4 regions of the Enterobacter sp. UPMP2061 genome follow, and region 2 is predicted to be linked to each of the others. Evidence: predicted binding sites of a transcription regulator. Region 2 holds the regulator's gene; each other region holds the start of a gene.
The links. Region 2 encodes PurR, which represses purine synthesis genes. Its sites were predicted from a motif close to CANGCAAACGTTTGCNTG; they were not measured.
Positions count from the first base shown of each region.

Region 1: the regulator PurR is predicted to act here: its motif matches at 1,158-1,175, upstream of pyrC (dihydroorotase).
Region 3: the regulator PurR is predicted to act here: its motif matches at 3,991-4,008, upstream of carA (glutamine-hydrolyzing carbamoyl-phosphate synthase small subunit).
Region 4: the regulator PurR is predicted to act here: its motif matches at 3,157-3,174, upstream of gltS (sodium/glutamate symporter).

Region 1 is NZ_JBSKJP010000001.1:836,343-842,466, forward strand. Features, by position in the region: gene pyrC (dihydroorotase) at 49-1,095, opposite strand; gene ACWKXX_RS04030 (lipoprotein) at 1,224-1,784, opposite strand; gene mdtH (multidrug efflux MFS transporter MdtH) at 1,884-3,092, opposite strand; gene rimJ (ribosomal protein S5-alanine N-acetyltransferase) at 3,329-3,913, shown strand; gene ACWKXX_RS04045 (YceH family protein) at 3,923-4,573, shown strand; gene ACWKXX_RS04050 (Gfo/Idh/MocA family protein) at 4,576-5,499, shown strand; gene murJ (murein biosynthesis integral membrane protein MurJ) at 5,629-6,124, shown strand, end outside.
Region 2 is NZ_JBSKJP010000001.1:1,053,748-1,059,871, reverse strand. Features, by position in the region: gene ACWKXX_RS05170 (MFS transporter) at 1-741, opposite strand, end outside; gene cydH (cytochrome bd-I oxidase subunit CydH) at 903-992, opposite strand; gene purR (HTH-type transcriptional repressor PurR) at 1,290-2,315, shown strand; gene punR (DNA-binding transcriptional activator PunR) at 2,333-3,244, opposite strand; gene punC (purine nucleoside transporter PunC) at 3,358-4,557, shown strand; gene cfa (cyclopropane fatty acyl phospholipid synthase) at 4,856-6,004, shown strand; gene ACWKXX_RS05140 (riboflavin synthase) at 6,036-6,124, opposite strand, start outside.
Region 3 is NZ_JBSKJP010000007.1:185,314-191,437, reverse strand. Features, by position in the region: gene ACWKXX_RS15325 (class I mannose-6-phosphate isomerase) at 1-1,623, opposite strand, end outside; gene ACWKXX_RS15320 (LacI family DNA-binding transcriptional regulator) at 1,811-2,818, shown strand; gene dapB (4-hydroxy-tetrahydrodipicolinate reductase) at 2,951-3,772, shown strand; gene carA (glutamine-hydrolyzing carbamoyl-phosphate synthase small subunit) at 4,227-5,375, shown strand; gene carB (carbamoyl-phosphate synthase large subunit) at 5,394-6,124, shown strand, end outside.
Region 4 is NZ_JBSKJP010000005.1:156,626-162,749, forward strand. Features, by position in the region: gene ACWKXX_RS12785 (AsmA family protein) at 1-1,595, opposite strand, end outside; gene xanP (xanthine/proton symporter XanP) at 1,714-3,105, opposite strand; gene gltS (sodium/glutamate symporter) at 3,331-4,533, shown strand; gene recG (ATP-dependent DNA helicase RecG) at 4,537-6,124, opposite strand, start outside.

The sequences.
Region 1 (6,124 bases), 220 kb from region 2:
TATTTATACAGTTATATTGTCGGTTTGACAACAGGGGGCGCGATTTTTTTAGCGTTTTACCGTCCAGTTTACGGTTTCACCGGCCAGGAAGGGGATCAGCGTATCGTCGGTGAGCGCAATCGACGCTTCAACCTGGCTTTCTTTGCGCTCCAGCTCAATGAACGTGTCATTGACCGGCAGACCGTAGAAACGCGGGCCGTTAAGGGAGCAGAAGGCTTCGAAATGGTCTAACGCATTCATCTCTTCAAACACGGTTGCGTAACTTGCCAGGGCGGTCGGGGCGTTAAAACAGCCTGCACAGCCGCAGCTCGCCTCTTTACGGTGACGGGCATGCGGGGCGGAATCCGTGCCGAGGAACGCGCGCGGGAAGCCGCTGGCGACCAGCTCACGTAGCGCCTGCTGGTGGATGTTGCGCTTGAGGATCGGCAGACAATACAGATGTGGGCGAACGCCGCCCACCAGCATGTGGTTACGGTTAAACATCAGGTGCTGCGGGGTGATGGTGGCGGCAATCAGCTCGTTTCCATCCCGGACATACTCTGCGGCATCTTTAGTCGTAATGTGTTCAAACACCACTTTCAGCCCCGGAAGACGCTGGCGCAGCGGCTCCATGACCGTTTCGATAAAACGTGCTTCGCGATCGAAAATATCAATGTCAGCGTGGGTCACTTCCCCGTGCACCAGCAGCGGCATGCCCAGTTTTTGCATACGCTCCAGAACAGGCATGATGGCATCAATACTGGTCACCCCATGGCTGGAGTTGGTGGTGGCATTCGCCGGGTAGAGCTTCGCGGCGGTGAATACACCTTCGTTAAACCCGAGCTCAACTTCATTCGGATCCAGCGAGTCCGTCAGGTAGCAGGTCATCAATGGGGTAAAATCGTGTCCGGCCGGAACGGCGTCAAGGATACGCTGGCGATAGGCAATCGCGGCCTCGACGGTAGTGACTGGCGGAACCAGGTTAGGCATAACAATCGCACGGCCATAAATTTCGCTGGTATACGGCACGACGGTTTTCAGCATGTCGCCATCACGAAGATGGATATGCCAGTCGTCTGGGCGGCGGATTTTGAGAACCTGGGATTGTACAGTCATGGAAGCTCCGGCTTGAAAGAGATCAGTCATAAGAGGGCTGTTTTTGCCGGACACAAATCATAAGCGGAAACGTTTTCGTTTGCACACTATTCCGTTAAAAAAAACGGGCGCCTGAGCGCCCGGAGTGTTTAGTCGGTGAAAGGGATGATGATTTCACCCGGTTTCACCTCTATCCCTTTGGCATATTTTTTCGCCAGAGATTCGCCTTTGCTCTTGTCTTCGCTCAGAACATAGGCAGGCTGTTGGTTAAAGTAGTTCTGCAACGACTGGTTGAGATACGGCATCAGCGTTTGCAGCACCGGTTTCATTTTTTCCGGCGTCACAACCGCATCGACGATTTCCATCTCTTGCAGGAAAATGGCCCCTTTCTCTTTATTAAAGACCGGCAGCGCCTTGAGCTTCAGCTTGATATCCGCTTTCTGATTGCCGAAGAGCGAGGTCATATCGAGGCTGGCATCGCCGGAAAGGGTGACTTTGTTAGGCTCCTCGCGCCCAATCTGGCTGGCGAGATTCGTCAGGACGATATGCGCATCCGCAAGGCCGGGCACGCCGATATCTTTTGAAAAGTTATTATGTTTTTCCAGCGCCTGATTAATTTCCTGCTCACTGACGGTGTACTGCGTAAGCTGGTTACATCCCACCAGCAGACCACTGACAATTAACGCAGCGGCAATAACGATCTTTTTCATGGCGTTCCTCAACATAAAATCGGCGCATCTGTCCTGATACGCCAGTATGTCAGGGTGATCCAACAGAAACCAGCAGAAAAAACTGATAGTGAAAGAGGGTCAGGCGCCAGGCTCCAGCATCCCGCGGGTGCTGCGTTTATCACTGAACTGCCACCAGAGGGCAATCAGCGTCATAAAGCCGACCATGCCGAGCATGACCCACGGCAGCTCCGGCTGATGGAGCGCTTTTCCGGCATCAAACAGCCAGCCGCCACCGGTGTAACCCAGTGCGCCGCCAAGCGCCAGCCCGAGACGGCTGAAGCCCATGTAGCTGCCTCGGGCCCGGGCGTCGGCAAGTGACGCGCTCAGCGTTTCACGGGCTGGCTCGGCAATGATTGAACCAATATAGAAGGTGCAGATGAGCATAAACAGTTGCTGAAGCGAACTCACCAGGCCGATGGGCATCATGCTCAGCGTCATCAGCAACAGCCCGGCCATCAGACGGTGCTCAAGCCGGAAACGGCGCTCGCTCCAGCGGGCAATCGGATAGAGCAGCGTCAGAGAGAGGCAGGCCTCAATGGCATACATCCATTTCACCGCTGCCGGCGTGCCGGCAATATCGTTAACCATAATGGGCAGCATCAGCATGACCTGCACGGCGAGCATGTAGTAGCCGGTCAGGGTTAACACATAGGTGACGAAGCGTTTATCGCTCAGCACGCGGTCAAGCCCTTCCCGCACAGGCGCCTTCACCGTCGACAGCTTCCACGCGGGCAGAAACAGACCGTTAAACAGCGCGCAGAGAATAAACAATACCGCGCCGGTGGCGCAAACCAGGCGGAAATCGTATTGCAGCAGCCAGCTTCCCAGCAGGGCGCCCACCACCGCGCCAGCGCTGTCCTGCATCATCAAAATGGAGAAGAAGCGCCCCCGGTGTTGCGGACGGATAAGCTTAACCACCAGCGCGGTACGCGGTGGGTCGAAAAGGGTGCCGCCAATCCCTGAAAGGAAACAGGAGAACCACAGCAGCCAGGGTTCATGAGCGATTGCCATGGTGGCGAATCCCGCCGCACGTAACAGCATGCCGGTGACGATCATCGGTTTCGCGCCGAAGCGGTCGGCTATTGCGCCGCCAAACACGCCCAGACCCTGTTGTACAAACTGGCGTAGACCCAGCGCGATCCCGACCATCAATGCCGCCCAGCCCATTTGATCGACAAAACGAATCGATATAAGCGGAAAAACGACAAAAAAGCCGAGCACGACCAGCATGTTATCGACGAGCAGGAAATATTTACCCAGGCTCCTGGCCTGTGATACGCGGGACATTTCCCCTCCAGGGAAAATAAAAGGTGAGCACGCTAACATTCTGCGGTGTCGCCGGGCTTTTTCCCATACCCGCTGGCGACAATATTTTTTTATCAAAAAGGTGCTTTGATAGAGAGTTCTCATCGAAAAATGTGAAAAGCGATCAAAATGGTATGTCACTGTTTTCACAGAAGGCACAGGCGCAGGTATAGTAAAGCTAACAGGCAGAGCAGAAGCGACGGGAAGGAGTGGTAACGATGTTTGGCTATCGCAGTAATGTGCCAAAAGTGCGTCTGACGACGGACAGGCTGGTCGTTCGTCTGGTGCATGAGCGTGATGCCTGGCGTCTGGCGGATTATTACGCCGAGAATCGCCAGTTTTTAAAACCCTGGGAACCCGTTCGGGACGAGAGCCACTGCTACCCCTCTGGCTGGCAGGCGCGCCTCAGTATGATTGCGGAATTTCATAAACAGGGAAGTGCGTTTTATTTCGCGCTTCTCGATCCGGAAGAGAAAGAGATCGTTGGCATTGCCAATTTTTCAAACGTGGTACGCGGGTCGTTTCACGCCTGTTACCTCGGGTATTCCATCGGTCAGAAATGGCAGGGGCAGGGGCTCATGTTTGAGGCGCTGACGGCGGCGATTCGCTACATGCAGCGCACGCAACATATCCATCGCATTATGGCCAACTACATGCCGCACAATAAGCGCAGCGGCGATCTGCTGGCCCGCCTGGGGTTTGAGAAAGAGGGCTATGCCAAAGATTATCTGCTGATTGACGGCGAGTGGCGGGACCATGTGCTCACCGCGCTCACCACGCAGGAGTGGACCGCGGGTCGTTAAGGAGAAAAAATGAAATATCAGTTAAATGGCGCCGAAGCGCGCGTGGTCGGCTGCCTTCTGGAAAAGCAGGTCACCACGCCGGAACAGTATCCTCTGTCCGTGAATGCCGTCACGATGGCCTGCAACCAGAAGACGAACCGTGAGCCGGTGATGAACCTTGGCGAGCACGAGGTGCAGGATACCCTTGACGAGCTGGTGAAGCGCCACTACCTGCGCACCGTCAGCGGCTTCGGTAATCGCGTCACTAAATATGAACAGCGCTTTTGTAATTCCGAATTTGGCGATTTAAAACTCAGCGCCGCAGAAGTGGCAGTGATCACCACGCTGCTGCTGCGCGGGGCGCAGACGCCGGGTGAACTGCGCACACGCGCCTCTCGCATGCATGAATTTCGTGATATGCAGGACGTTGAACAGACGCTGGAGGGGCTGGCATCACGCGAGGACGGTCCTTACGTGGTGCGTCTGCCCCGCGAGCCGGGCAAGCGTGAAAGCCGCTACATGCACCTGTTTAGCGGCGACGTGGAGGCCTCTGCGCTGGCCGTCGAATCTGATACGCCAGCATCAAACGACAGCCTGACCGCGCGCGTGGCAGCCCTGGAAGACGAGGTTGCCGGGCTGAAGCAGCGTCTGGATGCGTTACTCGCACATCTGGGAGATTAATCGTGACAACATTACGCATTGGTGTTGTGGGGCTGGGAGGAATTGCGCAAAAAGCCTGGCTGCCCGTTTTAGGCGCCGCGTCCGACTGGACGCTGCAAGGGGCGTGGTCGCCCACCCGCGAGAAAGCTGAGCGCATCTGCAAAACCTGGCGCATCCCTTATGCCGGTTCGCTACAGGATTTAGCCCGTGAATGTGATGCGGTATTTGTGCATACCTCAACCGCGACGCACTATCAGGTGGTGAGCGAGTTGCTTAACGCAGGCGTTCACGTCTGCGTGGATAAACCCCTGGCGGAAAATGTACAGGATGCTGAACGACTGATTGAGCTGGCCGCGCGTAAAAAGTTGACGCTGATGGTCGGCTTCAACCGCCGTTTTGCACCGCTCTATCAGCAGCTTAAAGCGCAGTCCGGCTCGTTCGCCTCTCTGCGTATGGATAAGCACCGTACCGACAGCGTGGGGCCGAACGACCTGCGCTTCACGCTGCTGGATGATTATCTCCACGTCGTGGATACGGCCCTTTGGCTGAGTAACGGAAAAGCCCAGCTGCAAAGCGGCACGCTGCTGACTAACGAGCAGGGTGAGATGGTTTACGCCGAACATCATTTTGCCGTTGAGCATTTGCAGGTGACGACCAGCATGCATCGTCGGGCGGGCAGCCAGCGCGAGTCCGTGCAGGCCGTTACGGATGGCGCGCTGTATGACGTCACCGATATGCGAGAGTGGCGGGAAGAGAAGCGCAATGGCGTGGTCGCGTTACCGGTTCCCGGCTGGCAAAGCACCCTGGAGCAGCGTGGCTTCGTGGGCTGCGCGCGTCACTTCATCACCTGCGTGCAGAATCAGACGGTTCCTGAAACGTCCGGGGAGCAGGCTATTCTGGCGCAGCGCATTGTGGAACGACTCTGGCGCGAAGCCATGTCGGAATAACGCGTTGTAACATCTGCCGATAGTAATTCGTTGAAATCCGGTTAGACTAAGCGCCGCTTGTTGGCTTTGCCGGGTGGCGCTAACGCTTATCCGTCCTGGAAATCCGTAGGGTTGTGGAACTTCACGTTAATGAACTTATTAAAATCGCTGGCGGCCGTCAGCTCGATGACCATGTTTTCCCGCGTGCTTGGCTTTGCGCGCGATGCCATTGTGGCAAGGGTTTTTGGCGCCGGGATGGCGACTGACGCCTTTTTCGTCGCCTTTAAGCTGCCAAACCTGCTGCGCCGTATTTTTGCCGAAGGGGCCTTCTCACAGGCATTCGTTCCGATCCTCGCCGAATATAAAAGCAAGCAGGGCGAAGATGCCACCCGCGTCTTTGTGGCCTACGTTTCTGGATTACTGACGCTGGCGCTGGCGATCGTGACCGTTCTGGGGATGCTGGCAGCGCCCTGGGTGATCATGTTGACGGCGCCGGGTTTTGCTGACACGGCGGATAAATTTGCCCTGACCACGCAACTGCTGCGTATAACCTTCCCCTATATTCTGCTGATTTCGCTGGCGTCGCTGGTGGGTGCCATCCTGAATACCTGGAACCGCTTCTCCGTTCCGGCCTTTGCCCCCACGT
Region 2 (6,124 bases):
ACCAATCAGCACCAGCATCGCGGTAACAAAGAGTGGCGTTGCGTGGGTAATGTCGTGCAGCACCGGGGAGATATAGGTGTAGAGCGTAAACATCGCCCCGGCCCCCAGTACCGTGGTAAGCAGCGCGGACAACACCTGAGGACGCATCAGCACCGCCAGCTCTTTACGTACTTCCGGACGTTCTCCCGCACTTCCTTTCGGCAGTGAGAAGAACAGCGCAACCATCGCGACCACGCCCAGTCCGGCGGTTGCGAGGAAAGACATACGCCAGCCGATGGCCTCTCCCAGCCAGGTGGCAGCGGGAACGCCGCCGATATTAGCGATGGTGAGGCCCATGAACATAGTGGCTACCGCGCTGGCCTGCTTATGTTTTGGCACCACGCTGGCGGCAACAACCGAGCCCAGTCCGAAGAAGGCGCCATGGTTGAGGCTGGTCAGAATGCGCGAAAGCATCAGAGTGGTGTAATCGGGCGAAATCGCGGAAAGCACATTTCCGAGAGTGAAAATCGCCATCAGGAAAATCAGCGCATTGCGGCGAGCGCGGTGGGAAAGCAGCAGCGTCATCAGCGGCGCGCCCACCATCACGCCAATCGCGTAGGCGCTAATTAACATACCGGCCGCAGGAATTGAGACGTCCACACCCCGGGCGATAACAGGCAATAACCCCATCGGGGAGAATTCAGTGGTGCCAATCCCAAAGGCGCCAATCGCCAGGGCCAGCAGGGGAAAATTGATTTTCATGAAGAGACTCCGGATACCGTGCCATAACCCGGCACAGAACTAAGAAGTCAAAAGCATGACATCAATCACAAAAAATGAGAAGTTAACATTTTGGCAAAAGATTTTTGCCGGAGAGGTAACAATAGCGGCAAGAGAGGGAGAAGGTTCTCCCCCCTCCTGAATCAGTGCAGCGCAGCGGTTAAACCACCCGCAACAATCAGGGCAAGAACAACAATGGTGGTAAACAGCGAAAACTTCAGATCGGTACTCATCAATTTTTCTCCTTTTATTCACCCTACGAAAAGTGAGCTTGCTCATTTTTACACAGTTCAGGTCAAAAATCTTCCAGGATTTAAGCGGATATCCACTTTACCTCTTCCCCTTTTCATCAAGATAGGACAAAATTCCACGCTAAATTTATTAGCGTACCGGCCACTGACCCCCTCCTGACGTCCTGTGTCGTTTTCCCGGCGTGTCGCAACTCATGTTTGCGTGATAAGGGTGAGAGAAGGCAAACGTTTACCTTCAATTTTTTCAGGAGCTTAGGATATGGTCTGGAGTGACATTTAATGGCAACAATTAAAGACGTAGCAAAACGCGCAAACGTTTCCACTACAACCGTATCACATGTTATTAACAAAACGCGTTTCGTCGCTGAAGAGACGCGTAATGCCGTCTGGGCGGCAATCAAAGAGCTGCACTACTCGCCAAGTGCGGTCGCCCGCAGCTTGAAGGTTAATCACACCAAATCGATTGGTCTGCTGGCCACCAGCAGTGAAGCGGCCTACTTTGCTGAAATCATCGAAGCCGTTGAAAAAAACTGCTTCCAGAAAGGCTATACCCTGATTCTGGGCAACGCGTGGAACAACATTGAAAAACAGCGCGCTTACCTGTCAATGATGGCGCAAAAGCGCGTCGACGGCCTGCTGGTAATGTGTTCTGAATACCCCGAGTCGGTCCTTTCTATGCTGGAAGAGTATCGCCACATTCCGATGGTGGTCATGGACTGGGGCGAAGCGCGCGCAGACTTTACCGACTCCGTTATTGATAACGCCTTTGAAGGCGGCTACATGGCGGGGCGTTATCTGGTAGAACGCGGTCATCGTGAAATTGGCGTGATCCCGGGTCCGCTGGAGCGTAACACCGGAGCTGGCCGTCTGGCCGGTTTCATGAAAGCGATGGAAGAGGCGCTGATCACCGTGCCGGAAAACTGGATTGTTCAGGGCGACTTCGAGCCGGAGTCGGGCTATCGCGCCATGCAGCAGATCGTCTCCCAGCCGCATCGCCCTACCGCGGTGTTCTGCGGCGGCGACATCATGGCGATGGGCGCGCTCTGCGCGGCGGATGAACTCGGCCTGCGCGTCCCGCAGGATATCTCGGTGATCGGCTATGACAACGTGCGCAACGCCCGCTTCTTTACCCCGGCGCTGACCACCATTCACCAGCCGAAAGATTCGCTGGGTGAAACGGCCTTCAACATGCTGCTGGACAGGATCGTCAACAAGCGTGAACAGTCCCAGTCCATTGAAGTTCACCCGCGCCTGATTGAACGCCGTTCCGTTGCGGACGGTCCGTTCCGCGACTACCGTCGTTAATCTCATTACGGGGCCAGCTATGCTGGTTCCCGCAACCACTCCCGGTTCAGCGTTTCGCTGTCGCCCAGATAATCCAGCAGCCAGGCCATGGCGGGCGAGACGTCGTTTTGCTGCCACGTCAGACAGCACGCGGCATCCGGGAAGGGGTTTTCCAGCGTCAAGGCCACCCACTCTCCCGCGTCGATGCGCGGGCGCGCAAAATGCACCGGCACCATGCCAACGCACAGCCCCGCGCTCAGACAGGTGGCTGACGACTCCCAGTCCGGTGCGACCACGCGGCGCTGATTATCCAGCAGCCAGGTAATGCGCTTGGGCAGCGAGCGGGAGGTATCTTCCAGCACCAGCGAGGGCCAGTTGCGTAAGGTGTCATCGCTCAGCGGACCTTCCAGCGCCGCCAGCGGGTGATCGCGCGCGACCACGCAGGTCCAGCTCAGCATGCCCATGTCGCGAAACGCGTAGCGCCCCCCAACCGGGATCGCCTGGGTTGCACCAATCGCCATCTCCGCCCTGCCGTCCGCCAGCGCATCCCAGACGCCGTTGAACACTTCCTGCGAAACACGCAGTTCGACGTCGGAAAAATGACGATAGAAATCGACGATCATCTGCCGGGTCCGCTCCGGCTTAACGATGTTATCCACCGCGATAGCGAGATGCCCGCGCCAGCCGTTGGCGATCTGCTGGCACTGCTCACGGGTGATCTGCATTTTTTTGATAACAGACCGCCCTTCCTTCAAAAACCACGCTCCGGCAGGCGTGAGCTCCACGTCGCGATGACGCCGCTCGAACAGCGGCACCGCCAGCCACGCTTCCAGCTGGCGCACCGTATAGCTGATAGCCGAGGGAACGCGATGCAGCTCCTGGGCGGCACCGGTAAAGCTGCCGTTACGCGCCACGGCATCAACCACTTCAAGGGAATAATCTGACCACATATTTAGCCTGCAAAATTTTTGAATGCACCCGCCAAATATTAGCGTTTCACAAGCCGCTTTACACTCCCTACACTCTGCGCCAACGTACACCTGCCTCCTCAGGAGAAAAAACAGTGCAACCCAGGAAAGGATTTTTAGTCTGGCTCGGCGGCTTAAGCGTGCTGGGCTTTTTGGCGACCGATATGTATCTGCCCGCGTTCGCCGCGATGCAGGAAGATTTGCAAACCCCTGCCGCCGCCATCAGCGCCAGTTTAAGTTTGTTCCTCGCCGGCTTTGCTTTTGCGCAATTGCTGTGGGGGCCGCTCTCGGATCGTTTCGGCCGTAAGCCCGTCCTGTTGTTGGGTCTGGCGATTTTTGCCGTAGGCTGTCTGGGCATGCTGTGGGTCCGCGATGCCGCCTGGCTGCTGGCGCTGCGCTTTATTCAGGCGGTCGGTGTCTGCGCCGCAGCGGTGACCTGGCAGGCGCTGGTGACCGATTACTACCCCGCCTCGCGCACTAACCGCATATTCGCCACTATTATGCCGCTGGTCGGCCTGTCGCCGGCGCTTGCCCCGTTACTGGGCAGCTGGATCCTGGCGCATTTCGACTGGCAGGCCATTTTCGCCACGCTCTTTGCTATTACGCTGGTCCTGATGCTGCCTGCTTTCGGGCTTAAACCTGCGCATAAAAAAGAGACGCATCCGGACGCAAAGCCCATCACCTTTACCTCTTTACTGCGGTCGAAAGCCTATCGCGGTAACGTGCTGATTTATGCTGCCTGCTCTGCCAGCTTCTTTGCCTGGCTAACCGGTTCGCCGTTCATTCTGCATGACATGGGCTACAGCCCGGCGGCTATCGGCCTGAGCTATGTACCACAGACCATCGCCTTCCTGGTGGGTGGCTATGGCTGTCGCGCCGCGCTGCAAAAATGGGGAGGCCAACAGATGCTGCCCTGGCTGCTGGTTTTGTATGCGCTAAGCGTGATTGCGACCTGGGCTGTCGGCTTTATTCCCGGCGCCGGGCTTGCAGAAATTTTGATTCCGTTCTGCGTCATGGCGATCGCTAACGGGGCCATCTACCCTATTGTTGTAGCCCAGGCGTTGCGTCCATTTCCGCAGGCGACAGGCCGCGCTGCCGCGCTGCAAAATACCCTGCAACTTGGCCTGTGCTTCCTGGCAAGTCTCGTGGTCTCTGCGTTGATTGCAACCCCGCTGCTCACCACTACCAGCGTGATGCTGGTCACCGTTGCGCTGTCGGGTTTGGGCTATCGCATGCAGTCCTCAGCCCATCGCGAGCAGAGTGAAAACGCGCAGACAGAAACGTCGCACGCCTGATTGCGCGGGAAACTATGTTAAATACCAGTGATTAGGTTGCTAACAATTTTCTGTTGAATCACCAAATTTTGCGGCCTATACTAAATTTGGTTCGATTAAATACGATAAATATTAAGTGTTAACGGGAGCCGGAGCGCTCCCGTTTTACCATGGAAGGCATTTCGGCAAGGGTTATCTCCCTTCCTCTGTTCTACGTCGGATATTAGCCTCGCGGGCATTTACCGTGAGATTTCTCACAAACCAAAAAAGCGTCTACGCTGTTTTAAGGTTCTGATCACAGCAAGGTGATGGAGAAGCTATGAGTTCATCGTGTATAGAAGAAGTCAGCGTTCCGGACGATAACTGGTCCCGGATCGTCAGCGAACTATTGGGACGTGCGGGCATTACGATTAATGGCTCATCCCCCTCCGATCCCCAGATAAAGCATCCCGATTTTTTCAAACGCGTGTTACAGGAGGGGTCGTTAGGGCTGGGTGAAAGCTATATGGACGGCTGGTGGGAGTGTGAGCGGCTGGATATGTTCTTCTCCAGCGTATTACGCGCCGGTCTTGAAAAACAGCTCCCTCGTCATTTCAAAGATACCTTACGCATTGCCTCCGCCCGCCTGTTCAATCTGCAAAGTAAAAAACGGGCGTGGATCGTCGGTAAAGAGCATTACGACCTGGGCAACGATCTGTTCAGCCGTATGCTCGATCCTTTAATGCAGTACTCCTGCGGATACTGGAAAAAAGCGACGACCCTGGAAGAGGCGCAGCAGGACAAGCTGCAACTGATCTGCGATAAATTGCAGTTACAGCCCGGTATGCGTGTGCTGGACATCGGCTGTGGCTGGGGTGGTCTTGCCTGGTTTATGGCGAAAAATTACGGCGTCAGCGTAGTCGGCGTCACGATTTCCGCTGAACAGCAGAAGATGGCGCAGGAACGCTGTCTGGGTCTGGATGTTGATATTCGGCTTCAGGACTACCGCGACCTGAACGAGCAGTTCGATCGCATTGTTTCCGTAGGTATGTTCGAGCACGTGGGGCCGAAGAACTACAAGACTTACTTCGAGGTCGCCGATCGTAACCTGAAGCCTGAGGGAATTTTCCTGCTACACACCATCGGCTCTAAACGCACCGATAACAATGTGGATCCCTGGATCAACAAATATATCTTCCCGAATGGCTGTTTACCCTCTGTTCGCCAGATTGCGAACGCCAGCGAACCGCATTTTATTGTGGAAGACTGGCATAACTTCGGCGCAGATTACGACACCACCCTGATGGCCTGGCATGAACGTTTCCAGGCTGCATGGCCTGAAATCGCCGACAACTATTCGGAACGATTCAAACGGATGTTTAGCTATTATCTGAATGCCTGTGCGGGCGCGTTCCGTGCGCGGGATATACAGCTTTGGCAGGTGGTGTTTAGTCGTGGGATTGAGCACGGTCTGCGTGTGGCTCGCTGAAAAAATAACCCCGGTTAACCGGGGTTATTTTTTATTCTTCTTCCATGGTTTTAATTATCGCCGCCTCTTTCGCCGCCAGTACGCGCTCAACGGTATCCACGACCGCCTGGGTCTGGGGAT
Region 3 (6,124 bases), on a different contig from region 2:
AAACGGCTCAAATGCACCGGTTGGGCTGTCGACAATTGCTTCGTCGCCCTCTACCAGATTCAGCACGTTCACGCCGCCGCCGGTGTGGTGCAAAACGGGTTCGCTAAACCAGTGGCGGCGGGTTTCGATAAATTCACGCTCGTGCAGGCCAGTACGCTCTTCACGCCAGCCGTTTCCTTCCGCGACAGGTTCGAACTGATTCACCAGATGCTGATGTACCCACCGCGTGTCGCGCTGCCAGTCGATCACCTTTTCACCGTGCTCCAGGTGTACCGGGCGCGGCAGCCCGTCCAGGCCCAGGCGGCCCCAGTCCCACAGTTTGAAGGTGAAAATATACGGCGTAGCGCTGATCTCCAGCACCATGGTTCCCGCGCCGGAGCAGTGCACCGTCCCAGCCGGGATCAGGAAATGGTCGTGCTTTTTTGCCGGGATCTGATTAACGAAGCGGTCGTCATCAAACGGTTTTTCACCGCGACCCGCGCGCCTGAGATCGTCCATCATGGCCTCAGGGTCTGTGCCGGTTTTGGTCCCCAGATAGACGACGGCACCCGGCTCCGCTTCCAGAATGTAATAACTCTCATCCTGGGTATAGTGCATCCCAAACTGCTGCTGGATGTACTCGGTAATGGGGTGGACCTGGAAGCTCAGATTCTGGCCACCCATGGTGTCGAGGAAGTCAAAACGGATCGGGAATTCCGCGCCGAAACGTGCGTGAACTTTCTCGCCCAGCAGAGCACGGGGCTCAAGCAAAACCAGATCCTGAGAGGGGATCTCGATCCGCACTGCGCCAAAACGCAGTAACAGGCTGTTCTCCTCGGGCACGCAGTCAAAACACCACGCGTAATTGGGTGCAGAGGGATCGAGATCGAATTGCTGTTTCATCCACTGGCCGCCCCAGACGCCAGGATCGAAAAAGGGCGCCACGCGGAAAGGCTGGGTGGTAGTTTGCTTCAGCCCGGCTCGCAGGGCCTCGCCGCTGACCATCGCGGGCTGGTTCGTCTGGGTTGTATCCAGTAAAAAATCGGTGCGCCTGAGCAGCGGTGTTTTGTGGCGATCGAAGACGCGCCATTCGACAAAAAAGGCGCGCTTGTAGCGACGAAGCATATCTTCCTGCTGATTATCTGCGCCCCAGTTCCCAGTCTCACCCCGGCGCATACGCTGCTGGATCTCCCAGCGCGGCAGATCGGCATACACCAGCACATCACCCGGATGGACAAGCGTCGCACCGGGACCGTAGATCACAATCAGCCCCCCAGAACACTGGCTCACCCGAACCTGCAACGCCTCCAGACGCGCGGGATCGAAAAACTCTCCAAGCTGGTGGCAGGAGAGAACGCCAAAGACGCGATCGTCTGTGAGGTTGCGTGCAAGCATCTCATGAATGGCACACTCATCCCGTCGCGCCTGTTCAGCATTGATCGCCAGCGTCGGGCGTAGACGCGGCAGCACGTTTTCTTCAAGCTCGGTCATGCGCACGCCCGGATAGCAGTCAATCACCAGCACCGTGCGGCTGCGCTGTTGGGTTTTTGACTCAAGAACGCGGGTTATTGCTTCCCAGCCTTGCCAGGCGCTGTCATCAAAACCCTGTATCGCCACCGTGGGGAATTTGTCGTAGGTTGTCATTGTATCCTCCGTAATCGTTATTTAAGGTTATTCGATTAACCGTATTTGAGAAGAGTGGTTAACGCGATTAACCCGCCATAAATGCGAATCGAATCCAGAACAACAGCGGTAATGTGAAGAGTCTCACAGGGAAAAATGCAAAAAACAGGTTATTCGATTAACCTGTAGTGATGATGAAGGAGACAACATGACGGGAATTACACTGGCCGATGTCGCGAAACGCGCCGGCGTGTCAACGGCGACGGTCTCGATGGTGCTCTGCAACAAAGGCCGCATTTCGCAAAGCACGCGCGAACGTGTGCTTAAGGCGCTGGATGAATCCGGCTATGTCTATAACCAGACGGCAGCCAATTTACGTAACCGCAGCAGTAACCAGGTCGGGCTGCTCTTGCACGATATCACCAACCCTTTTTACAGCGAGATGACGGCAGGGCTAAGTCATGAAATGGAGCGCCACGAGCTGATGCTTTTTCTGGCGAATAGCGAGGAATCGGCAGAGCGACAGCAAAAATTTGTTGATTCACTGATGCGTAATAACGTCGGCGGTATGGTGCTGTGTGCGGCTCGGGAAACGCCCCAAGCCTTTTTTGAGGGTCTGAAGCGGCGCAATATTCCGGCTATCATGGTTGTGCGCCCGCTGAACGATCCGGATTTTGATTTTGTCGGAACGGATAACTTCTTAGGCACGCAGATGGCGACGGAGCATCTGCTCAGAATGGGCCATCGGCACATTGCGTTCATTGGAGGGAGCCAGAATTCGGGCTCTCGGGCGCAGCGTATCGGGGGCTTTACCAGCAAGCTGCTGGAGTACGGCGTGACGCCGAATCCTGCCTGGATCAGAACCTCTCACGCCAGCCAAAGCGACGGCGCGCGCGTGGCAGAGGCGTTACTTCTCGAGCATCCACACATCAGTGCGGCAATTTGCTATCAGGATGTTGTGGCGCTGGGGGTGATGCAAAGCTTACGCAAGATGGGCCGTGAGCCGGGACGTGATTTTGCGCTGGTCGGTTTCGATGATATTACCGAAGCGGCTCTGGTGCAGCCCGCATTGACCACCGTATCGGTGGCGGCGAAAGAGATTGGTCGTAAGGCAGGGGAGTTACTTTACAGCCGCATACAGGGCAACGACGAACCCGCCAAACGAATCATTCTGCCGCCTGCGCTGGTGGTGCGGGAATCATGCGGTTTTCGCTGACGATCATGTCTTTCACTGATATCTCACCCTGTTTATCATTAAATTCTAATTATCGGCGTTTTCTGTGGCAGCCTGTGCAAAGGCTGGTTAATCTGAAAACGGTTTACATCATTTTAACGTAAGAGAATAACTATGCATGATGCACAGATCCGCGTTGCTATTGCGGGCGCGGGTGGACGTATGGGCCGCCAGCTGATTCAGGCGGCACTACAGATGGATGGCGTGGCACTCGGCGCGGCGCTGGAGCGTGAAGGTTCATCCCTGCTGGGAGCCGATGCAGGCGAGCTGGCGGGCGCGGGCAAGACAGGCGTCACCGTGCAGAGCAGCCTTGAGGCGGTGAAAGAAGACTTTGACGTGTTCATCGACTTTACCCGTCCGGAAGGCACGCTGGCTCATCTGGCGTTTTGCCGTCAGCACGGTAAAGGGATGGTGATTGGTACCACTGGTTTCGATGATGCCGGTAAACAGGCCATTCAGGACGCGTCCACTGAGATTGCGATTGTCTTCGCTGCGAACTTTAGCGTCGGCGTTAACGTCATGCTGAAACTGCTGGAAAAGGCAGCGAAGGTGATGGGCAACTATACCGACATTGAGATTGTTGAAGCACACCACCGCCATAAAGTTGATGCTCCATCAGGCACGGCGCTGGCGATGGGCGAAGCGATTGCTCATGCACTTGATAAAGATTTAAAAGAGTGCGCGGTCTATACCCGTGAAGGACATACCGGCGAACGCGTGCCCGGGACAATTGGTTTCGCAACCGTTCGTGCAGGCGATATCGTCGGCGAACATACGGCGATGTTCGCCGATATTGGCGAACGTGTTGAGATCACCCATAAAGCGTCAAGCCGCATGACGTTTGCGAATGGTGCAGTACGTGCCGCCTTGTGGCTTAACGCGAAGGAAAAGGGTCTTTTTGATATGCGAGATGTGCTTGATCTCAATAATTTGTAAGCGATATTACCCATCGTGATGTGGTTATTGCAGTCGTAATTCCTTGATTGCATAGGGCAATAATTTATTGCCCTCTTATTTTATCCGTTTTAGATAAAAAATAACGCTTAGGCGGCATAAAGCTTACTGTTGTGCCATTTTTCTGTGAAATATATGTAAATTTTGACCATCTGGTCCACTTTTTGTCGCCCACCTCCCTAAAATTCTAACAAACCTGCCGCGCAAGCGTTTTCCGGAATGATTTACCTCATCTTTTTGCCCATTAAAACCCATTCCAGACGCCAGGCTTGCAAAAGAATATACAAAACTCCCGTTTTAAGTTGACTTTTACATAGCAAATCCCCAGAATGCCGCCGTTTGCCAAAAATCCGCTGGCAACACATTTGCATTGATCCATGACATGGTTATGAATTAATATGCAAATAAAGTGAGTGAATATTCTCTGGAGGGTGTTTTGATTAAGTCAGCGCTATTGGTTCTGGAAGACGGAACCCAGTTTATCGGTCGGGCCATAGGGGCAACGGGTTCGGCGGTTGGGGAAGTCGTTTTCAATACTTCAATGACCGGTTATCAAGAAATCCTCACTGATCCTTCCTATTCTCGCCAAATCGTTACTCTTACTTATCCTCATATCGGCAATGTCGGCACCAATGCGGCTGACGAAGAATCCTCTCAGGTACATGCGCAAGGCCTGGTCATTCGCGACCTGCCGCTGATTGCCAGCAACTTCCGCAACACCGAAGACCTCTCTTCTTACCTGAAGCGCCATAACATTGTGGCGATTGCCGATATCGATACCCGTAAGCTGACGCGTCTGCTGCGCGAGAAGGGTGCACAAAACGGTTGTATCATCGCAGGGGATAACCTTGATGCGACGCTGGCGCTGGAAAAAGCGAAAGCCTTCCCGGGACTGAACGGTATGGACCTGGCGAAAGAAGTGACCACCGCTGAAGCCTACAGCTGGACGCAGGGAAGCTGGACGCTGGAAGGCGACCTGCCGGAAGCGAAACCGGAAAGCGAGCTGCCGTTCCACGTGGTGGCCTACGATTTTGGCGCCAAGCGCAACATCCTGCGTATGCTGGTTGACCGTGGCTGCCGCCTGACGGTCGTCCCGGCACAAACGTCTGCGGAAGATGTTCTGAAGATGAACCCGGACGGCATCTTCCTCTCTAACGGTCCTGGCGACCCGGCGCCGTGCGACTACGCTATCGACGCCATCAAGGCCTTCCTGGAAACCGATATCCCGGTATTCGGCATCTGTCTCGGCCATCAGCTGCTGGCGCTGGCGAGCGGAGCGAACACCGTCAAGATGAAGTTCGGCCACCACGGTGGTAACCACCCGGTGAAAGATATCGACAACAACACGGTGATGATCACCGCGCAGAACCACGGCTTCGCTGTGGATGAAGCGACGATGCCGGCTAACCTGCGCGTGACGCACAAATCACTGTTCGATGGCACCTTGCAGGGTATCCATCGCACCGATAAGCCTGCGTTCAGCTTCCAGGGGCACCCTGAAGCCAGCCCGGGCCCACACGATGCCGCACCGCTGTTCGATCACTTCATCGAACTTATCGAGCAATACCGTAAGACCGCTAAATAATCAGGAGCTGAGAAGACCATGCCAAAACGTACAGACATAAAAAGCATCCTGATCCTTGGCGCTGGCCCGATTGTCATCGGCCAGGCCTGTGAATTTGACTACTCCGGCGCGCAGGCGTGTAAAGCCCTGCGTGAAGAAGGTTACCGCGTCATCCTGGTGAACTCTAACCCGGCCACCATCATGACCGACCCGGAAATGGCGGATGCGACCTACATCGAGCCGATTCACTGGGAAGTGGTACGCAAAATTATCGAGAAAGAGCGTCCGGACGCGGTGCTGCCGACCATGGGCGGCCAGACGGCGCTGAACTGCGCGCTGGAGCTGGAGCGTCAGGGCGTGCTGGAAGAGTTTGGCGTGACCATGATCGGGGCGACCGCCGACGCGATTGATAAAGCAGAAGACCGTCGCCGCTTCGACGTGGCCATGAAGAAAATCGGCCTCGACACCGCGCGTTCCGGTATCGCGCACAACATGGAAGAAGCGCTGGCCGTTGCGGCAGAAGTGGGCTACCCGTGCATCATCCGTCCATCGTTCACCATGGGCGGCACCGGCGGCGGTATCGCCTACAACCGCGAAGAGTTTGAAGAGATTTGCGAACGCGGTCTGGATCTCTCTCCCACCAAAGAGCTGCTGATTGATGAATCGCTGATTGGCTGGAAAGAGTACGAGATGGAAGTGGTGCGTGATAAAAACGACAACTGCATCATCGTCTGCTCCATCGAAAACTTCGACGCGATGGGGATCCACAC
Region 4 (6,124 bases), on a different contig from region 2:
GGCTTCAGCGGCGCATTGGCCTGCACGCTTCCGCTGGCGGTGAGCTGAATATTGCCGTCTCCCGCAATCGGCAGCGCTGGCCAGCCCCACTGCTGCAAAACGTTGAGTGGTACACCGCGCCCGTTCAGGCTCACGGTGGTTTGTCGCTGTGGCAGCTGTGACACGGTGGCGGTCGCTTCCAGGATCCCTTTCTCGGTAAAGGCGCTCAGATCGGTAATATTTACCGTTGCGGCGTTGGCATTCAGCGCCAGCGACGGGCGACGCACGTCGACGCGGTTAAAGGTTGCTGCCGCCCCGTTGAGGGTTGCGTTACCGCCCCACACGCCCCACTTGTGATCCTGCGCCAGCCGCAGATTAGCGCCATAACCGTCGAGGGAGGTGATCTGCCACGGGAACGCCGGATCGATGTCGATCACCAGGTTGCGGCTCAGGCCGAATTTTTTTAGCGTCACGCTGTTCAGCCATGCCGGAAGCGGGTCCATCCACAGCGTTTTCCAGTTTTCCGGAAGCGTATATTCCAGCCCGGCAATGGCAACGTCGTCCAGCACCAGCGCCTGACCCTCGCGCAGCCAGTTGCCGGAGGTGCGCACCATGCCTCCTTCCCAGCGGGAGGTGAACTGACGCAGCGCAATGCCCTGCGGGGAGAATTCCGCATTCAGGATAGGGTCAAACAGATGCAGCGAGCCGTAGATAAATTCGCTGGCGTTCATGGATAACCGTCCCTCCTGGCTTTGCCAGTCACCTTTACTCAGGGTGAGGTTACGCAGGCTGAGATCGAGGTCGGTTACCGCCCAGTCTGGCCCCTGTAGACGGGCATCGGTCACTTCCAGCCGCCCAATCTGTAACGAAGGCAGGGTGGAGAGAGGGGCGAAGAAATCCAGCAGCGATTTGTCGCTTTGCAGGCGGATCTCATTCAGACGCAGGGTGTTGATAACCCAGCCACCGTCGGCATTACGCAGAGCCGAGCCCGTCAGCGAGCCGCGCGCCATATCGGCACCGATGGTATTCAGCACCACCTCTTTGCCGTTGAGTTGTCCCTGAATCAGCACGTTGTTGGCCGGTATGCCGTTGAGCGTGAGCGACCCGGCGCTCATCTGGATTTGCACATTTTTTCCCAGTACGTTCCCCGCCTCGGGCTGCCACGGGCTGACGCCGCCGGTCACCTTTTGCGCACTGAGATCCCACTCCGTATTCGGGCTGTTAAAGGCCATGTTATTCAGTTGCAGACGGTCGGCCTGGAACGGCAGCGGCGCCGTCTGCGGCGATAAATTCAGCGTGCCATCGAACAGGGTGATGGCATCCATATGCAGCGGGTCGGTGATCTGGCGGCTGCTTAAGCCAATATCCACTTTTTTAGCGACCAGCGTGGCCGGTTTGCCATCTCGTCCGAAGGTAACGTTTTCCAGAAGGATGTGAGAAGGGGATGAAAAGCGGTGATCCATCAGGTCAAAGTTGAGCTCGTAATCGGTATTCACCGTGATCCAGCTGCTGACCTGCGATGCGCCCCAGCGGGTCTGGAGCAGAAAATAAAAGGCGAGCACTACAATGAGCAGGGCTACCAGAAGATAGATAAGCAGCTTTCCAATAAATTTCATGGTCTTCCTTCCCGCGAAACGCACATAAGGGTGTTATGCACGATTTATGCGCAATGCTCAAGGCGGGAATGGTGTAAAGAGATGTCACGGCAGGCATTGACAGCCTGCCGTGTGGAGATCAGTTCTTTTCAGGCGGGAAAATGAGATTCAGCACAATAGCGGTAATACCGCCCGCGGCGATGCCGGAAGAGAGCAGGTTTTTCACCCAGTCCGGGGCAAACTGCAAAATCATCGGCTGCTGGGAGACGCCAAGCCCTACGGCGAGAGACAGCGCAATAATCATGATTGCGCGGCGGTTCAGCGGCTCGCGGGAGACGATACGCACGCCAGAGGCCGCGATGGTACCGAACATCACCAGCGTCGCGCCGCCCAGCACCGGCTCAGGGATGTGCTGCACAAACCCGCTCACCGCCGGGAACAGGCCGAGGACCACCAGCATCAGCGCTACCACGAAGCCCACGTAGCGGCTGGCCACGCCGGTCAGCTGGATCACGCCGTTGTTCTGGCCAAAGCAGGAGTTCGGGAAGGTGTTGAACACCGCCGAGACAAACGAGTTCAGTCCGTTCGCCAGCACGCCGCCTTTCAGACGTTTCATGTACAGCGGGCCGGAGACCGGCTGCTCGGACACGTCGGAGGTGGCGGTGATATCGCCAATGGTTTCCAGCGAAGTGATCATAAAGACCAGCATCAGCGGCAGGAGCAGACTCCAGTCAATGCCCAGGCCGTAGTAGAGCGGCGTTGGCACGGTAATCAACGCGCTGTTGGTTGGGGTGGTGTTTTCCGGCAGCATGCCCAGCGCCCACGCCAGCAGGTAACCGGCCGCCATGGCGATCACCAGCGATGCCACGCGCAGGTACGGGTTACGCTGGCGGTTAAGCAGAATAATGATCGCCAGCACCACGCCTGCCAGCAGCAGGTTTTTCGGCGCGCCGAAGGTATGGTCGCTCATTGCCGCGTAGCCGCCCCCGATGGAGGTCAGACCCACCTGGATCAGTGACAGGCCGATAATCATCACCACCACGCCGGAGACCAGCGGGGTGATCACCCGGCGCGCCAGGTGCAGAACGCGGGAAATGATCATCTCTGTGCAGCTTGCCAGCATCAGGGTGCCGAAAAGCGCCGCCATCATCGTCGGGACATCTGCGCCGCCGGTTTTCAGTGCCGTACCGCCCATGATCAGCGGCGCCACAAAGTTAAAGCTGGTGCCCTGAATCGACAGCAAACCCGAGCCCACCGGACCCCAGGCTTTAATTTGAATGATGGAGGCCACGCCGGAAGCGAACAGAGACATACTGATGATGTGTTGCGTATCCTGCGCCGGTAACCCCAGCGCCTGGCAAATCAGCAGAGCCGGCGTGATGACCGCAACGAACATCGCCAGCAGGTGCTGGCAGGCGGCAAACAGGGTTTGAGGCAGCGGGGGACGATCTTCAAGGCGGTAAATCAGTTCGCTGTTTTGCTTCTGCGCAATCGGTTGCGCAGAAGCAGACTCCAGAGTGTTAACAGACATCGGCGGCAATCCCACGGTGGAAAAGCGGGCATTTTATCTGACCACCTGGTAAAAGCAAACGATTGCCAGCAAAAAAAAGAGAGAAAATCTGCCGGTGTGAGCAGGTTTTCTACAACGAACAGGAAAAAAAAATTACACTTTTCGCGCCGGCGGCTCATGACGAGCATCACCCGGCCCAGGATAACGCCGCGTGTGTATGGAACACGCGCATAACAGGAGCCTTTTATGATTCATCTCGATACGTTGTCGACCCTTGTTGCCGCAACGCTGGTTCTTTTGCTTGGTCGCAAGCTGGTACACAGTGTTTCCTTTCTGAAAAAGTACACCATTCCTGAACCTGTCGCCGGTGGATTGCTGGTGGCGCTGGCCCTGCTGGTGCTGAAAAAAAGCATGGGCTGGGAAATCGATTTTGATATGTCCCTGAAAGATCCGTTGATGCTGGCCTTCTTTGCTACTATCGGCCTGAACGCTAACCTCGCAAGCCTGCGTTCGGGCGGCAAGGTGCTGGGCGTGTTTCTGATTGTTGTGGTGGGCCTGCTGCTGATGCAAAACGCCATCGGCATCGGTATGGCGTCGCTGCTGGGGCTGGATCCGCTGATGGGTCTGCTGGCGGGGTCGATTACCCTGTCAGGTGGCCACGGAACGGGCGCGGCGTGGAGCAAGCTGTTCATCGAACGCTATGGCTTTGAAAACGCAACGGAAGTGGCAATGGCCTGCGCGACCTTTGGCCTGGTGCTTGGCGGGCTGATTGGCGGCCCGGTAGCGCGCTATCTGGTGAAACACTCCACCACGCCGGAAGGCAGGCCAGACGATGAAATGGTGCCGACGGCATTTGAAAAACCGGACGTTGGCCGCAGCATCACCTCGCTGGTGATGATTGAAACCATCGCCATGATTGCCATCTGCCTTACCGTGGGCAAAATCGTTGCGCAATGGCTGGCGGGAACGGCTTTCGAACTGCCAACCTTTGTCTGCGTGCTGTTTATCGGGGTGATCCTGAGCAACGGTCTGGCGCAGATGGGCTTCTACCGCGTCTTTGAGCGCGCAGTGTCCGTGCTGGGGAACGTCAGCCTGTCGCTGTTCCTGGCGATGGCGCTGATGAGCCTCAAGCTGTGGGAACTGGCCTCGCTGGCGCTGCCGATGGTGGCGATCCTGGCGGTGCAGGCTGTGTTCATGGCGCTGTATGCCATCTTTGTTACCTGGCGCATGATGGGCAAAAACTATGATGCGGCGGTACTGGCTGCGGGTCACTGTGGATTTGGTCTGGGAGCGACGCCAACGGCCATCGCGAATATGCAGGCGATCACCGAACGGTTCGGCCCGTCGCACATGGCGTTTCTGGTGGTGCCGATGGTGGGCGCATTCTTCATTGATATCGTCAACGCGCTGGTCATTAAGCTCTACCTGATGCTGCCGATGTTTGGCTGACCGTCAGGCGTTGGAATACCGCTCGGTTTCCGGCATCCAGCGTTCAATTAACGCTGCCGCCTGTTCGGGGTAGCGTTCATGAATATGACGCGCAAGGCGTTGTACTTCGGGGATCATGGCCTGATCGCGCAACAAATCCGCCACTTTAAATTCGGCGTTACCCGTCTGACGCGTGCCCAGCAGTTCGCCCGGGCCGCGGATCTCCAGATCTTTTTGCGCAATGACGAAGCCGTCATTGCTGTCGCGTAATACCTGCAAACGCATCTGCGCGGTTTTCGACAGAGGGGCTTTGTAGAGCAGCACGCAGTGAGAGGCGATCGCGCCACGGCCCACGCGGCCTCGTAGCTGGTGGAGCTGCGCCAGGCCCAGGCGCTCCGGGTTCTCAATAATCATCAGGCTGGAGTTCGGCACGTCCACGCCCACTTCGATGACCGTGGTCGCGACCAGCAAATGCAGCTCGCCCTGTTTGAACGACTGCATCACCGCCTGCTTCTCGGCAGGCTTCATGCGCCCGTGAACCAGACCGACGTTCAGCTCCGGCAGGGCGAGCTTTAACTCTTCCCACGTGGCTTCGGCAGCCTGCGCTTCCAGCAGCTCAGACTCTTCAATCAGGGTACAGACCCAGTAAGCCTGACGTCCTTCGTGGGTGCAGGCGTTGCGCACGCGGTCAATGATGTCGCTGCGGCGCGTGTCCGGAATGGCGACCGTTGTCACCGGCGTACGGCCCGGGGGGAGTTCGTCGATGGTGGAGGTATCCAGATCGGCGTAGGCCGTCATCGCCAGGGTGCGCGGAATCGGCGTGGCGGTCATGATCAGCTGATGCGGGTGGAAGCCCTGTTGCAGACCTTTCTCCCACAGCGCCAGACGCTGATGAACACCAAAGCGGTGCTGTTCGTCGATAATGACCAGCGCCAGGCCGTTAAACTGCACCTGTTCCTGGAAAATGGCGTGCGTGCCGACAATCATCTGCACCTGCCCGCTGGCAATGGCTTCCTGCTGCGCAAGGCGCGCTTTGCCCTTCTGCTTCCCGGCCAGCCAGCCCACTTCAATTCCCAGCGGGGCGAACCAGTTACGGAAATTGTTGGCGTGCTGCTCGGCCAGCAGTTCCGTCGGCGCCATCAGCGCCACCTGCTTACCGTGGGCGATGGCGCGCAAAGCGGCCAGCGCGGCGACCAGCGTTTTCCCGGAACCCACGTCGCCCTGCACCAGGCGCATCATCGGCACATCCAGCGCCATATCGCGTTCGATCTCGGCAGTCACCCGCGCCTGGGCGCCGGTGGGTTTAAACGGCAGTGAGGCCAGCAGCTTATCTTTGAGCTCATCAAGCTGGCTTAATGGCTGCGCGTGGAAGCGCTGCGCACCTGCGCGCAGGGCCAGCATGCTCAGGTTGTGAGCCAGTAATTCCTCAAGGATAAGACGCCGTTGGGCGGGGTGTTTCCCGCTCTCTAAATCAACAAGCTGAAGCGTTGGCGGTGGACGGTGCAGGGTGCGCAACGCCTCCGGCAGGCTCATCATGCCCTGCGCCAGCTCCGGCGGCAGCAGCTCGTTAATGGCGCAGGTATCAAGCAGCTCCAGCGCCTGGTCGGTGAGC